DNA from 2 places in the Oceanobacillus sp. AG genome. Region 1 is predicted to be linked to the other one. Evidence: riboswitches for the same ligand, from Rfam matches in the RefSeq annotation. Region 1 holds a riboswitch; the other holds the start of a gene.

Evidence for each region. A riboswitch is a leader RNA that binds a small molecule or an ion and turns the genes downstream of it on or off. The one in region 1 is predicted to bind FMN.
Region 2: another riboswitch for FMN. It lies ahead of GN217_RS05065 (ECF transporter S component); the one in region 1 lies ahead of ribE (riboflavin synthase).

The regions. Positions count from the first base shown of each region.
Region 1 is NZ_WOWT01000039.1:2,956-10,673, reverse strand. Features, by position in the region: gene GN217_RS16895 (Bcr/CflA family efflux MFS transporter) at 1-300, shown strand, start outside; gene GN217_RS16890 (sugar O-acetyltransferase) at 459-1,025, shown strand; gene GN217_RS16885 (glycine betaine ABC transporter substrate-binding protein) at 1,229-2,140, shown strand; gene GN217_RS16880 (DnaA N-terminal domain-containing protein) at 2,254-2,619, shown strand; gene GN217_RS16875 (DUF3278 domain-containing protein) at 2,717-3,172, opposite strand; gene GN217_RS16870 (helix-turn-helix transcriptional regulator) at 3,169-3,369, opposite strand; gene ribH (6,7-dimethyl-8-ribityllumazine synthase) at 3,573-4,040, opposite strand; partial or broken gene ribB (3,4-dihydroxy-2-butanone-4-phosphate synthase) at 4,279-4,896, opposite strand; gene ribE (riboflavin synthase) at 4,907-5,563, opposite strand; FMN riboswitch at 5,904-6,048, opposite strand; gene GN217_RS16850 (MerR family transcriptional regulator) at 6,157-6,945, opposite strand; gene dacB (D-alanyl-D-alanine carboxypeptidase/D-alanyl-D-alanine endopeptidase) at 7,629-7,718, opposite strand, start outside.
Region 2 is NZ_WOWT01000008.1:18,261-25,978, forward strand. Features, by position in the region: gene menB (1,4-dihydroxy-2-naphthoyl-CoA synthase) at 1-219, opposite strand, end outside; gene menH (2-succinyl-6-hydroxy-2,4-cyclohexadiene-1-carboxylate synthase) at 357-1,151, opposite strand; gene menD (2-succinyl-5-enolpyruvyl-6-hydroxy-3-cyclohexene-1-carboxylic-acid synthase) at 1,164-2,918, opposite strand; gene GN217_RS05050 (isochorismate synthase) at 2,915-4,312, opposite strand; gene GN217_RS05055 (1,4-dihydroxy-2-naphthoate polyprenyltransferase) at 4,516-5,451, shown strand; gene GN217_RS05060 (TraR/DksA C4-type zinc finger protein) at 5,510-5,863, shown strand; gene GN217_RS05065 (ECF transporter S component) at 6,032-6,622, opposite strand; FMN riboswitch at 6,821-6,965, opposite strand; gene GN217_RS05070 (S8 family peptidase) at 7,290-7,718, opposite strand, start outside.

The sequences.
Region 1 (7,718 bases):
ATGACGATTATTGAAGGTCCTTTAGCTGCCATTGTCATTTTGATTTTTGTTTATATGATTACAATGGGAATGATTACGACAAGTACATTCACATTAGGGATGGCGAAACAAGGACACCGTGCGGGAAGTGCGAGCGCTGTTCTTGGTATGCTGCCGTTACTTCTCGGATCTCTTTGTTCCCCGCTTGCGGGTATTAATGAAGCGTCGGCAGTTCCGATGGGGACGATTATGTTTACAACGACTCTGATTGGTTTTACAGTATTTTTTACAGTTGCGAGAAAAGATAAGGCAGATGAATAAAAATTAGTGCTCAATAACAGGAGATTAATTGTAAATGAGATATGAAGTAGCGCGCCGATACTGATGTATGTTTTTATGTGAAAAAACGTCCACGATTTTTTAAAAATCGTGGAAATGAAATAATGGAACAGAGACTATACAAAAAAGGAAATGATCGAATGAAAACAGAAAAAGAGAAAATGATAGCTGGAGAAATATACAATCCTGAAGATCCATTGTTAGTAAAAGAGCGGAAGGAAGCAAGGCGAAGGGTTAGAAAATATAATCAAACTTTAGAAACGGATGAGGAAAAACGAGTTGAAATTTTAAAGGAATTACTTGGCTCTACAGGGGAAAATATATATATGGAACCAAATATACGGTTTGATTATGGCTATAACACCCATGTAGGTGAAAATTTCTATGCGAACTTTGATTGTACTATTTTGGATGTATGTGAAGTGAGAATTGGTGATCATTGTATGCTCGGGCCGGGTGTGCAACTTTATACAGCGACACACCCACTTGATCCGATAAAACGCAATTCGGGTATAGAATATGCGAAACCGATTATGATTGGAAATAATGTCTGGATTGGTGGTAGTGCAATAGTAAATCCGGGAGTAACGATTGGTCATAATGTTGTTGTCGCTTCAGGAGCAGTAGTGACGAGAGATGTGCCAGATAATGTTGTAGTCGGAGGTAATCCAGCTAGAATTATTAAACATATTGAGGTAAATGGGTAATCGGATGTAAAAGAAATGATGTCTAATAATTCAAATATAGAAGGGATTTGCAAGATTCTCGACCATAAGCCCACTGAACTTTACGGATTCATTAATATGGCGGAAAATCACGATATAAGCACTTTGCGGTAAAAGATAATCTAGTATACTATCGCCTTGTTAAATGAAATAAATCTAAAAAAGAGAGAGGGCTTGCTGAAACGATGAAATGGATAGGAAAGAAAAGTATTATTTTTATAAGCATACTTACTTTACTTTTATTAGTAGCTTGTCAGGGAGGATCTGATGATAGTGACTCTGCTTCTGGGGAAAAAGAGGAAAACGATGCATCTGAACTGACAGAAATTGTCGGGATTGATCCCGGTTCTGGAACAATGAATATAGCAGCGGAAACGGTAGAAGCGTACAATTTGGATCTAGAGTTGCTGCCGAGTTCAGAACCGGCGATGTTAACGGAACTTCAAGGTGCAATTGCGAATGAAGAACCGATTGTTGTTACACTTTGGGAGCCGCATTGGATGTTCAGTGAATATGATTTGAAATTCTTAGAGGATCCACAAGGTACTTTAGGTGAATCGGAAAATATTCATACAATGGTAAGACACGGTCTTGAGGAGGAGCAGCCAGCAGCTTTCAAGCTCCTAGATAACTTTTACTGGGAAGTAGAAGACATGAATGAAGTAATGTCCAAGTTTGGTCAAAGCGATGAAGTAGAGCCACGCGAGGCAGCGGAAGAATGGATTGCAGATAACCGGGACAAAGTCGAAGTTTGGACGGAAGGAATAGAGCCAGTTGATGGAGAGACTATTGAATTAGGCTATGTGAACTGGGATACGGAACTATCTTCAACGAATGTTGTTGCTTTAATGCTTGAAGAATTAGGTTACACGGTCGAATTGACTCCACTTGATATGGGTATCGCATTCGAAAGTCTTTCAGAGGGAGAAATCGATGGCATGCTTATCGCTTGGCTTCCAGTAGGAGCTGCTACTTATGCCGAACAATATAAAGATGACATTGTTGACCTCGGACCAAATTTAGAAGGTGCTCAGCAAGGATTTGTCGTCCCGGCGTATATGGATATTGATAGTATTGAAGAATTGCCGACGAAATAAGGGGCTTGTCACCTTATTGGATTTTGGTGAATGATGTTGAAGGTCAGATAAGCTATCTGGCTTTTTTTCAAGACTTATTTTGCTACCCTAAATGATTTGGAGGTTAATACATAATGGATGTTGAACAATTATGGTCAGAGGTTTTAGAAAGGATTCAACAAAGAATTCAAAAGGCAAGCTATGATACATGGTTTAAGAATACAAAAGCCGTTGAAATGAAGGACAATCTCTTAATGATAGAAACAGCTAATGAGTTTCAAAGGGATTGGTTGGAGAATCGATATAAGGAGCAAGTTGAGGAACTATTGTATGTACTAACTGGTGAAAGATTAAAGGCTTCCTTTACTATTGGGGAAAAAATGATGATGACAAGTTCTACAACTGAAGCACATTCTCAAACGAAGTATATTGATATATCAGACCTGCTAAAGAAAATTGAAAACCTTGAAAGAAGAGTAAGTGAATTAGAGAAAAAATGAAGTTTTTTGGAACGTTCTAATTTTGAGTTAATAATAAGGGATTTTAAAACGCACTTTTTTCGTCTTAACAGACTGAAGAAAGTGCGTTTTTGTAGGATTATAACAGTTCCTTATTTTTCTTATAGGAACGCTTTAAGGAAATATAACTCGATAAAAACGATACTACACTGACACTTATCAATAAGCCTAAAATTTCAACCCAATTGTTGAGACTCGAAGGTATATTAATGAAAATCAAATACAGTGCCATAAAAATAATAACAAATCCAATTGTTCTAATGCATATCACTCTTAACTCTTTTTTGTACGCATGTTTTGTGGCAATATCTGTATATTCCATCCCGGCTAGTATATATCTTCCTGTTACATAAAAGAGGAAGATGGCAATGGCTGCCAATAAGACAGTTTCCGTGTCCAGATTAAAAAACTTGTTGCAGATCATCATTACAATAAGGGAAAGAAAAAGGATAATTGCTCCTTCCGTGAAAAAGTAAAGCATCTTTTTTTCCTTATATTCATCATCCGGTAATAGAAAGGATATCCAAGATTTCATTGCGTATCGACCTCCCAGAATAATTCGTCCAATGTTTTATTAAGTGACTTTGCTAAATTAATACAGAGCTGGAGACTAGGATTATATTCCCCTTTTTCAATGAGCCCAATTGTTTGCCTGGTGACACCAACCTGGCGCGCTAGCTGCTCTTGTGTCATGGAATTTTTAATTCGAGTAATTTTTACGTTGTTTTTCATTTGTCACCCTACTTTATGAAATGTAAGATATAGATTGCTTTTGTAATTTATATCTTACATCAGAGGGGAGGGGAAAGTCAACTGTGAAATAAAAAGTGTAAGAATTAGACCAACATTCAGGGAGGGCTGACATTCAATAAATCGCGTTATAAAATTAAAGAACCCTCCAAATCAAAAAATTGGAGAGTTCTTCATGCAAGCTGTTATGAAATCTGCTTCATCAAATTCGCCATCTCAATAGCTGCTGTTGCAGCATCCCAACCTTTATTTCCGGCTTTCGTTCCAGCCCGCTCAATGGCCTGTTCAATTGTATCGGTCGTTATGACACCGAAAATAACAGGAATACCATCTTGCATATTAATCGCAGCGACACCTTTAGAAACTTCACTACATACATAATCAAAATGTGGGGTAGAGCCGCGGATTACTGTACCAAGTGTAATAACTGCATCATATTTTTTAGATGTTGCTAACTTTTTTGCGACGATTGGAATTTCAAAAGCTCCCGGCACCCACGCAACATCAATATCATCTTCATTTACACCGTGTCTGCGCAAGGCATCTTCAGCTCCTGCGAGTAGCTTACCGGTAATAAAATCATTAAACCTTCCAACGACAATCCCAATTTTTAAATCGGTTCCTACTAAATGACCTTCGAAAATATTACTCATTTTTCTTCTCCTTCAATGTTTCTCCTATTTGTAATAAAACGAAAACTTCATTCAGTGGAAGTTTCGATGCACAGAACATGTTAGTGTCGACGTTGCGAAACGAATCGCGTTTTTAGTCGACTGCTCCTCCCCCACTGAATTAGCTTTCGTGAATCAGGGTGTTAGCGTCCGTTATCCCCCGATTAGATAGATTTGATTACTCTCTCTATTTTGAGACGGGGTTTTACGAACGATTTCACCGTGATAAAAGAACTTTGCTCGATTTGCGGTATTCTACTAAGTCCTTAATTGTTAAAATAACTAAATCAAAGCGCTCTGCAACTTTTTTCAGTTCCGTACCGCGCGCCATTGTTCCATCTGGGCTCATAATCTCGCAAATTACCCCAACTGGTTCCGCACCAGCAAGTTTAGCTAGATCAACTGCAGCTTCGGTATGACCAGGTCGTTCCACAACACCGCCACTCTTTGCAATCAGCGGAAAAATATGCCCAGGTTTATTAAAATCACTAGCTTTAGCTTCGGGATCCAACATATTTAAGATTGTTGTTGAACGCTCAAAAGCTGAAATCCCGGTATGTGTTGAAACATGGTCAATCGACACGGTGAATGCAGTCCGGTAAGGGTCCGTATTTTCCGGTACCATTAGGGGTAAGGAAAGCTGCTTTGCTTTTTCTTCTTCAATCGGAACGCAAATCAACCCTTTTCCTTCGTTTGCCATAAAGTTAATCATTTTCGGTGTTGCAAATTTGCCTAATGCGAGAAAATCGCCTTCATTTTCCCTGTCCTCATCATCTACTACAATAATTGCTTTCCCTTCTTTTAATTCCTCGATTGCTTGCTCTACGGTTGCGTACAATTTATTCACCTCATCCATTTAAAAATCCACTTTCAGCTAGGGTTGCCTTCGTAATTCCATTCGTTGCTGGTTGTTCTGATCTTTTAGAAAGTAAATTTTCCATATACTTCGCGAGCATGTCACATTCGATATTCACGAAATCACCAAGCTGTTTCTCGCCAATAATCGAGTCTGCTTGCGTGACAGGGATTAGGGAAATGACAAATCCATTGCCTGTAATTTCAAATATCGTTAGTGAAGTGCCATCGACCGTGACAGATCCTTTATCAATAAAATATTTCAGCAATTGTTGATCTGTCTTGATTTCCATGTATTTCGCATTTTCATGACGGCGAACAGAAATGATTTCTCCAGTCCCATCGACATGGCCACTGACAAAATGACCGCCAAATCGACCATTCGCTGCCATTGCCCGCTCTAAATTAACAGGGCTCCCGATCTGTAACGTATGGAGCGTTGTCGCTTTAACCGTTTCGGGCATAACGTCAGCTGTGAAATAGCCTGGTCCATGTTCATGAACAGTTAGACAGACACCGTTCACCGAGATACTGTCCCCGAGACTCACATCGGACAGAACTGTCGTACATGCGATTTTAAATTGTAATGAATTGGGATTTCGCTTAATGGATTGGATTGTTCCAATTTCTTCCACAATTCCAGTGAACAATGGAATAAAACCTCCTTCTAGAGATCACGTGTAATCTTCTGCTTTTGTAAAATAATGTATTTGAATTCTTTCCACCGCGGGGCGTTTGGGTGGTAAGGAAAGAGTTTGGTTGGAGTACGGTTTTTATAAACATGCATACATTTAAGAAATACGGAAATATGCGAGGATGCATAAAAGAATTCCGTTTGTTCTTGCATATGCCATTAGGAGTAAGGCTTCTGTTGTAACCGTATCAATTAAAATGCGCGATTGAAGCTATTTCTCTATATTAATTTACTCTCTGCAGCTCCTTTCTGTTTTAAAAGAGAGAATACTAGAATCGGCATCGCATAAATTTTCGCAACAACTTCTCCCATCCAGACTGTAACTGTCGGTGCTGGAATTACACCAGCTCCACCGTCTCCTAAAGAGTACGGGTCACGGACTTACAAGCATAACACTTGAACACCGCCGGTAAGGAGTTTCACCTTGCCCCGAAGTTATTGGAAAATATTATACTACTATTAAAGTATCATGTTCAATAAAATGTGGCAACTGGCTGTACCTATTTGGCGAAATGGAAATACGTTTATCCCTAACTCTATGATATTCATTTATTCCTCATTTTCCTTATACAATGCCTCCATTTCCTCGCCAATTTTCATTAAATAGGATTCTTGTTCAGAGGTAAGCATGGTAGGGAACTGAAAATCCATTGTCTCCTGAGCCATTAACTCCTGCGCCTTTTCCAGTTCCATCGCAAAGGCTTCTTTATCCTCAACATGTCTTGTTGCCAGTTCGGTTAGTCCCATTAGTAATTCAAAAGCTTCTGGTGAATTTGCAGGGACATTATCTTGTATCAATTTTTCTAACTTAGCTAGCCAATCAAGCATTTCCACGTCCAGTTGTTGCTGGTATTCTTTTGGCAGGGAAAAGTATTCTTTAGCAACCGATTCCGGGAGATACTCTTTCGCCCATTCCTTCAGATCTTCCTCATGTTCCATTTGAAAAAGTAAAGAACTTAACACTGTCCAATTGATTGATTTTCCTGCCTTGAGTAAGTTTTGTACTCGCTCGACAGCTTCGATTGCCTGATTTAATTCATCCCGCTTTTCGGTTAAAAGTTTATGCTGCCAAGGTAATGATTTCTCGAGCTGCGCAGCACCATCCATTTCATCTTTTATGAAATCTTTGATCTCTTGTAATGGATAGCCCAAAAACTTTAGTGATTGAATTTGTTGCAGCTTCGCAAGTTCATTTAATCCGTAAAGTCTGTGGCCTGATTCATTTCTTTCAGTTGGTACGAGTAAACCTAACTCTTCATAAAAACGTAAGGTGCGTACGGTTATTCTGGCCCGCTTGCTGAATTCACTGATTGAAAACTTAGGTGCTTCATGATTCATAAAAAATCCCTCCATTTTATCAGATATTAAGGGTCTGTAATCCCCCACTGAATGAGTTTCGCTTTATTGTTAATTATAAGTTATCATGTAACGTAACGGAGGGGGCAAGGGGGAAAGGCTAATTTGTTTGGAAAATCGAGAGTAATTCTGAAATTGCTATAGATAAAAAAACTTAAATAAATGAGTACTGTAAAAATCCAAACTACTTGAGATGATGCATTCTTTGTATAAGAAGGTGTCTTCGCCTGAACGACTCCGAATTCGTTAATTTCGTGTACATAGAAGGTGCCTAATCGGATGAACGACTCCTGTTCCGTTAATTTCGTGTATTAAGAAGACGCCTAATCGCGTGAACGACTCCGAATTCGTTAATTTCGTGAACTTAGAAGACGCCTAATCGCGTGAACGACTCCGAATTTGTTAATTTCGTGCATTTAGAAGGCGCCTAATTGCGTGAACGAACTCGATTCCGTTAATTTCATGTACATAGAAGGTGTCTAATCGTCTGAACGAACTCAATTTCGTTAATTTCATGTACTTAGAAGGTGCCTAATCCATTCCGTCATGCTCGTACAATTAAAAGATGGTCTAACCACCTAAAAGAATCCGATACCTAACGTTTAGTTCGATTATAAAGCATCTAAAAAAGGAAAAGGACATGCAAATTAGCGCACGTCCAACTATCATTCCATAAATTCATTCCCTGCTAGCATCGTCACAATTTCATTCTCAATTTCCTGCATCGCTTCACTTGGGCCTAAATGATTATTAAT
Region 2 (7,718 bases), on a different contig from region 1:
ACCGGAGCAAAATGCTTTTTCCCCTTGACCAGTTAAAACGATAACGCCGATCGAGGAATCATCGCGCGCATCTGAAAAGGCATCGATCATTTCATTTACAGTAAGCGGTGTAAATGCATTTCGCTTCTCCGGACGATTAATCGTCACTTTTGCGATACCGTTATATTTTTCATAAATGATTTCTTCATATTTTTTAGCTTCAACCCATTGTACAGTCAACCCTTATTCCTCCCTATTCTATTAGAAAACTTGGCATTTGCTAACTTTTTTCGGCGAATGCCTTACCTTAGTTGCACTTATGCAGTAAGAAAGGATTTATGCTTTCTTATCTGCAAAAACTTACTTGATTAATTTTCTCATGATATATGCAATTTTGCAAATTCGAGTAAAGCTTGCTGAAAATGCTCCGGTTGCTCAATATGTAACGCATGTCCGCATTTAGGAAAAATGTCTAATTCTGCATAAGGTAACATCTCGGCCATTTGTTGATTGATTGCCACAAACTTCTCATCCAGCTCACCTGCAAGAAGCTTGACCGGAACTGTTACATCTTTTAAAGCTTCCCAATTGGATGGTTGGCTTCCTGTTCCCATTCCGCGTAAAGAATCAGCAAGCCCTTTTTTCGATTGGGACATTCTCTCAGCACGGATTGCTGCCTGTGTTTCATCCGGCAACTCCTTCTGTGTAGCAAATAACGGGATATTCTCCCAGTAATCAACGAATGATTCGATCCCTTCTTCCTCCAACAGCTTAGCGAGCTCCTCATCACCTGCTTCTCGATTCTTTCTCGCTTTCGTATCCTTTAGACCTGGAGAAGCACTCTCAAGGATAAGCCCCCGTACACTTTCCGGGTATTTCACAGTATAACTTAATGCGGCTCGCCCACCCATTGAATAGCCAACAAGGAAAAACGTATCTAATTCAAGATGCTGAAATAATCCATGTAAATCATCAATACAGGAGTCCATCGTTATTCTTGAAGTTCCTTTTGTCCAGCCATGGCCCGGTAAATCAACTGTAATCAATTGCATCCCATCCGGACGAGCTGTTACAACCTTATCCCATGTCAACGTGCTGCCTGTAAAGCCATGAAGAAGAACAACTGGTACCCCTTCCCCATGAATCTCGTACCAATAATTCATATCTTCCATTGAAAAATACAATTAGACCATCCTATTCTTAAAAAAAATTTCATCCGCAATTGCCTGCCATTTCTCATGGTGCCACTTTACATTCTCTTCCCGATCCGTTTTCACTTCGACAATTGACAAACCTTTTTTTTCATAACTTACTTGCAAGTCTTCTTTCAATTCTTCCTCTGTTTCTGGGGCAAAGTAATTCGCCTCATAAAGTTCAGCAGCTTTTCTGAAATCCAAATGTAACGGGGTTCCGAATAATGCTTCAAAGTGCTTCGGATCCTCTGCTTGGGGGAGGAATGAGAAGATTCCACCACCATTATTATTGATGAGCAATATCGTGATATCAATCCCATAATGCTTAGCAGCGTGTAATCCATTCATATCATGGAAAAATGATAAATCCCCTAAGACGAGTGTTACTCGTTTTCCAGCAGCCGCCGCTCCAACTCCACTTGAAACCATTCCATCAATTCCATTTGCCCCGCGGTTGGCAAGAACCGAAATCGGTTTATCATCCGTTAAGAAAAAGGTATCTACATCCCGGACGGCCATACTGTTTCCTACATAAAGCGTGCTACCTTCAGGAATGACTTCACGCAGTCCCCGAATGGCTTCACCTTCTGTAATTTTCTCTTCCATACCAAAAAGAAAATGATTTCTCGCTACTTTGTTCATCGCTTTCCAATCATGCAACCATTCCTCTGAAAAGGCTGGCTGATCAACAGCAAGCAATTCTTCACAAAGTGTAGTTGGATCTGCAAAAATGAATTCCGTTACATTTCCCGTCGGTTCCCTATAGCCAGAATGATTTTCTACAACGAATTGTGGAATCGTTGCATTTTCTTTGATGAAAAATAAATAAGCTTTTGAAACTGGCATAGCACCAAAACGGATAATAAAATCAGGCTTCATTCGGTCACGAATTGCCTTGTTTTTTAGTAGTGCGTCATACGTTTCAATTATATTTACCTTACGATGTGGCCCACTTCGCAGCCCAGAGAGCGGGTCAGCTAGTATTGGCAGCTGCCACTTTTCAGCAAGGGCGACAACTTGCTCGGGGAACTGTTCATCAGCATCTGCTTGTGGTCCGCAGACGATCAGCCCCTTTTTCTTATTTGTCAACTGGCTGAGGAAAGCTTCGAGCTGTTCTTCCGTCAATCGTTTTTTTCCGTCAAGCGGGATGCGAGCTGAATGTTCAACCATTCCTTTATACTTCCAAATACCTTCCAAAGAAAAGTCAAGAGTAAGTGGTTCACGTAATGGAAAGTTCAAATGAACAGGACCTCGATTCCCTTCACAAGCCATATACACTGCCCGCGCCGCTTTTTGTCTAACATAACGGAGCATACCGTCATCCCCTTCAGGAATCGCCATTTCCTGGAACCATTTAACATAATTTCCGAATAAATGAAGTTGATCAATCGTTTGCGGGGCGCCGACATCCCTTAACTCATGGGGCCGATCTGCAGTTAGAATAACGAGCGGAACACGGCTGTAATACGCCTCGACAACTGCCGGATAATAATTCGCTGCAGCAGTACCTGACGTACAAACTAATGCTACCGCTGCTTTCATCTGTTTCGCAAGTCCAAGCGCGAAAAATGCAGCGGATCGCTCATCGATGACAACCCATTCCTTGATGTGTTCATGCTCAGCAAAGGCCAGCGATAGCGGGGTTGACCGGGATCCAGGGGATATAACAACATGCTGAATTCCGTTTTGAATCATTTCATCGACAAAATTGGCAGTATACCTCGTTAATATTTCCGTATGATTCATTCCTGTTTTCCTCCCAGCACATTTAGCATCGGCAGCATTTTAATTCTGGTCTCTTCAAATTCCATTTCCGGATCGGAATCAGCTAGAACCCCGCAACCAGCAAATAGGGATGCCTCATCCCCTTGGATCAGTCCAGAACGGATTGCTACCGCAAACTCTCCATTTTGATTGCTATCGACCCAACCGATCGGGGCACCATACCATCCCCGGTCAAGCAGTTCATGTTCACGTATATAAGCTAACGAATCTTCTGTTGGCGTACCACCAAGAGCAGGTGTCGGGTGCAGATCTTTAAGACAATCGAAAATGGAATACTCGTCTTTCAACGTTCCTGTTACCGATGTATATAAATGCTGTAGGTTTTTTAACGGATGAAGTACCGGTTCGTTCGGAATATTGACGTTTGTACAGGTTTTTAGTACGGCTTCTTTAATCATTTTTACGACAAATTCATGCTCATCCCGATTCTTCTTGTCATGCAGCAGTTCATAACCGATCTGCTCGTCCTCTTCTTTCGTCTTTCCGCGGGGAGCCGTTCCCGCAAGACAGGTCGAAAGTAAATTATTGTTTTCTACCTTGACTATCCGCTCTGGAGTCGCACCAATAAAACAGTCCCCTCCACTTTCGAATGCGAAGATATAACTGTTTGCCTGTGTATGATGCAGCTCTTCAAGAACTTGCGTGATATTAATTTCTTCCGTAAAGGATAGACGGACTTCCCGTGCAAGGACTATTTTTTCTGCGCGTTTTTCTTTCATTTCCTTTGTTGCTTCTTTGACGGTTTCTTTCCATTTTTCTGGTTCAATGACTCGGTTTCTTTTAATCTCAATATGCTGCACGCCGAATGTCTTACCAGTTATAAACTTCTGTGTGTTTTTACGAAGTCTTGTTGCTGCTTCATCTATTGTCTCTTCTTTATTGATGAGTATATTCACCGTCACATAACTGTCTGAATGATAAGTTGTCAGCATTAGTTCTGGAATATAGAATTTGCTTAATTCAAATTTCTTCCAAAGCTCTGTTTTTACTTCAAGTGGATCAAAATCCATCCCGCCGAAAGCGACAAACCCTGTTGCCGGCACCGTCGAGTAAGGATTATCAATCCAAGTATGCTCTAACGCTTGCTTCCATAAATCCTCTGTTTCCTGAAAACGATTCTCTTCAGCTATTAACGTTTGCACACTGCCAACTCCAGTTATTGCTAGGGTGCGATTCGGATTCATCCAATAAAAGCGGTCTTTAACAAACTGCTTCGCCCCCTCAAATATAAGGAGAGGGTCTTTATTTTCTATTTTCTTCGTCAAACTGAAAAGCTTGGATGATTCATTTGGGCCGATGGAATTCTTTACGGCTGCTATTTTTTCTTCAAGCTCTTTCATTTGAATATCGATCATAACTATACCTCCGATAAATACCACTAAAAAACACCTATAACCATTTTATGCTCTTTTCATCACTTTCTCAAGAAAAGGACCGTTTTTTGATAATTAAGCCAAGAAAATGGAACATAGCAGGAGATATGGAGGAAAATAAAAGAAATTGACACTTGTCCTTTATTTTCATAAGATTAATAGGATAGCGTGGAGGGGGAACATTTATGGATACTGTTAATAAAAATTCAATAAAAGAGGCATTGAACGAGAAATCAGGCTTTGACGTCTGGTGGCGCTTGATGCGTCCGCACACACTTACAGCATCGTTTATCCCTGTATTCGTCGGTACGATGCTTGCTTATCATGATGGAACCATCAACTGGACCTTATTTCTCGCCATGCTCGTAGCGTCCTTATTAATTCAGGCTGCGACAAATATGTTTAATGAATACTATGATTATAAACTTGGTCTAGATACAGAGGAATCAGTTGGGATCGGCGGCACGATTGTTCGTGATGGGATAAAGCCGAAAACAATTCGAAGTCTTGCTATTACATTCTATGGAATTGCTGTTATTCTTGGTGTTTATATTTGTATCGAGTCAAGTTGGTGGATTGCTATTATCGGTTTAATATGTATGGCAATCGGTTATCTATATACTGGAGGACCTATTCCAATTTCATATACACCACTTGGTGAGTTGTTTTCCGGTGTACTAATGGGGACAGTCATTATCGGCATCACGTATTTCATCCAGACTCTAACAATTACGAGTGAAGTAATTTGGATATCGATTCCAGTTACCATTTTTATCGGCAGCATCAATTTATCCAATAATATTCGGGATCGTGACGGGGATAAAGCTGGCGGAAGAAAAACTATTGCTGTACTGATCGGCAGGAAAAAAGCAATTACCGTGCTTGCAGTACTATTTAGCATTGCTTACGGCTGGACATTAGCTTTAATTATTGCACGTCTCTTGCCTATCTGGACACTAATCACTTTCCTTAGCGTACCGAAAGCCGTAACTGTCATCAAAAACTTCCGTGGTAAGACCGAACCACTCGAAATGATGCCCGCAATGATTGCAACTGGAAAAACGAACACCATTTACGGCTTCTTACTTGGAATATCCCTCGTCATTGCAGCATTTGTCTAAGCGTGCTTGTCACTGCTTAATTTCTTGAATGTTGCCTGAATGAAAAGGAGCGATTTTGATGAAGACCTATCTTTCGGATGATAAATTAGCTTATTTCCGTAAGCGGTTGCTCGAGTTAAAAGCGGAAACGGAAAAGCTTTCCAGTCAATCTACTAATAAATCACCGAACGACTCGATCCAAGAGCTGTCTGATTATGGCAATCATCCAGCTGACCTGGGTACAGAACAGTTTGAACAAGAGCGTGATGCTGGAATGGAACTCGTTCACAAGGAACGGTTACAAGCGATTGATGATGCGCTGGAGCGGATTGATAATAAAACGTATGGTATGAGTGTCGTATCACAAAAGCCAATACCGGAGGAAAGACTTGATGCTATCCCAACTGCAAAAACACTTGTAGAAGAAGAATAAAAAAACACACCTAAGAATAGTAGGCAGGATCATTCGCCAATGACCTTGCCTACTATTCTTTTTAAAAAGTACAGCCCTTGCCAGATAATCAGGTTCTATTATATTTCTCCAAAACATGAAAAAAGGTTCAGCCTCAATTATTTGAGATGAACCTTTTTTGAATGTATATTATGCAGCTAAATTTGTTTGTTTCTGTTCAATCCAGCTGCGCATTTTTATGAACACGGGAACAAATAACATTCCGACAATAATTCCTTTCAGCAAGTTAAATGGAAACACCCCAACAAGAACGGCGCCCCACGCCATTTGTTCACTCATATCCCATCCCATAAACCATGCATAAGCAGGCAGAATAACATAATAATTTAATACAGACATTCCAACTGCCATAACGATTGTTCCTGTAACTAAGCCGGAAACGATCGATTTTACACCTTTATGGAACTTATGATAAATAAGTGAAACTGGAAGGACAAACATTACACCTGCAAGAAAATTAGCTAGAACACCGACCGGGTCTCCTGATCCAGACACCGCGAAATAAAGCACGTTCTTAATGAGAACGACAGCTACACCAGCAAGTGGTGAAAAAATAAGTGAAGCCATCAATGCCGGTACATCACTAAAATCAATTTTTAAATATGGTGGTAGGAACGGCAGCGGGAAATTCAAGAAAAATAAAACAAGCGCGATTGATCCTAGCAGTGCTAAAATAATAAGTTTTAATAACTTTGAAGATTGCTTTGCAGATTTTTGCATCTCCATCTTCCTCCTTCATCGTTTGCTAACCGATTCTAACTCGTGATGAAGGATCGCCTTGCCATTTTGACAACTCTTCTGTTCCAGCGTCTTAAAATTTCTTTTAAGACAGAAAAACCCTAAAGCCGTAAATGGGGCTTTAGGGTTTGGGAATACAAGAGTAAATGAAGGTACACGAAAAAGCACCTTGATTTGGCTCGACATCTTCTCCCATCCAGACTGTAACTGTCGGTCCTGGAATTACACCAGATCAACCATAAGAATTGAAATTATGGTTCGCGGACTTAGAGTAAGTATACCCCTCACCGCCGGTCGGGAATTGCACCCTGCCCCGAAGATTAGAATCGATTATTCAATTACTAACAATAAGTATACTACATTTTTAATAAATTGCAAGAGACGTGCTCAAGCAAAGAAGGAAGTGTTCTTACAGTAAGTGTTGACTTTCACACAAGGGTATTAGAGCGACTAAGCCTCTGGTAAGCCAATCGGAATTCTTCTTTATCGGTTGGAGGAGTGTGAAGTTTGATAGCTGCTCGTCGTGTTGCAAGCTAACTCAAGAAGTAATATATTTAGGCTTTGCTGAAGTGCCTAATAAATTTTGTTAACCGCAAATTCCTAAGCTTATCCAAGAAAAAGGTGCGGCAAGATCGCCGCACCTTCCCCATCATTCATCTGTATTAATAAATAGTTTCCCGTCTGTTTGAGCTCTTGTTTCATTCCCATAATCATCGACTGCGATTACTTCGATAACTGCTCCTTCTGCAACAACATTGCTTGTTGCTGTCCAGTAGCCGACATAATGTCCTTCAGATGTTTCCATCATCGGTAATTCAGTCGGGTTGGAATTCACATTCGTGAGCGGCATATGGACGACAAATGTGGACTTTAAGCCAGGCTCACTGTCAAATTCGAACTTCACGCTTTCCCCTGCACCCAAGTACACATCTTCTTCAGGCGTCAGATTCTCGATTGCAGGAGGTGTGAAGTCGACATCCAACGATACAGCTTCAGACGTTGAATTGCCCGCCAAGTCGGCCGCTGTAACTTCAATGTCATTTATCCCTTCATCAAGAATAATTCGCAGAGAGTAATT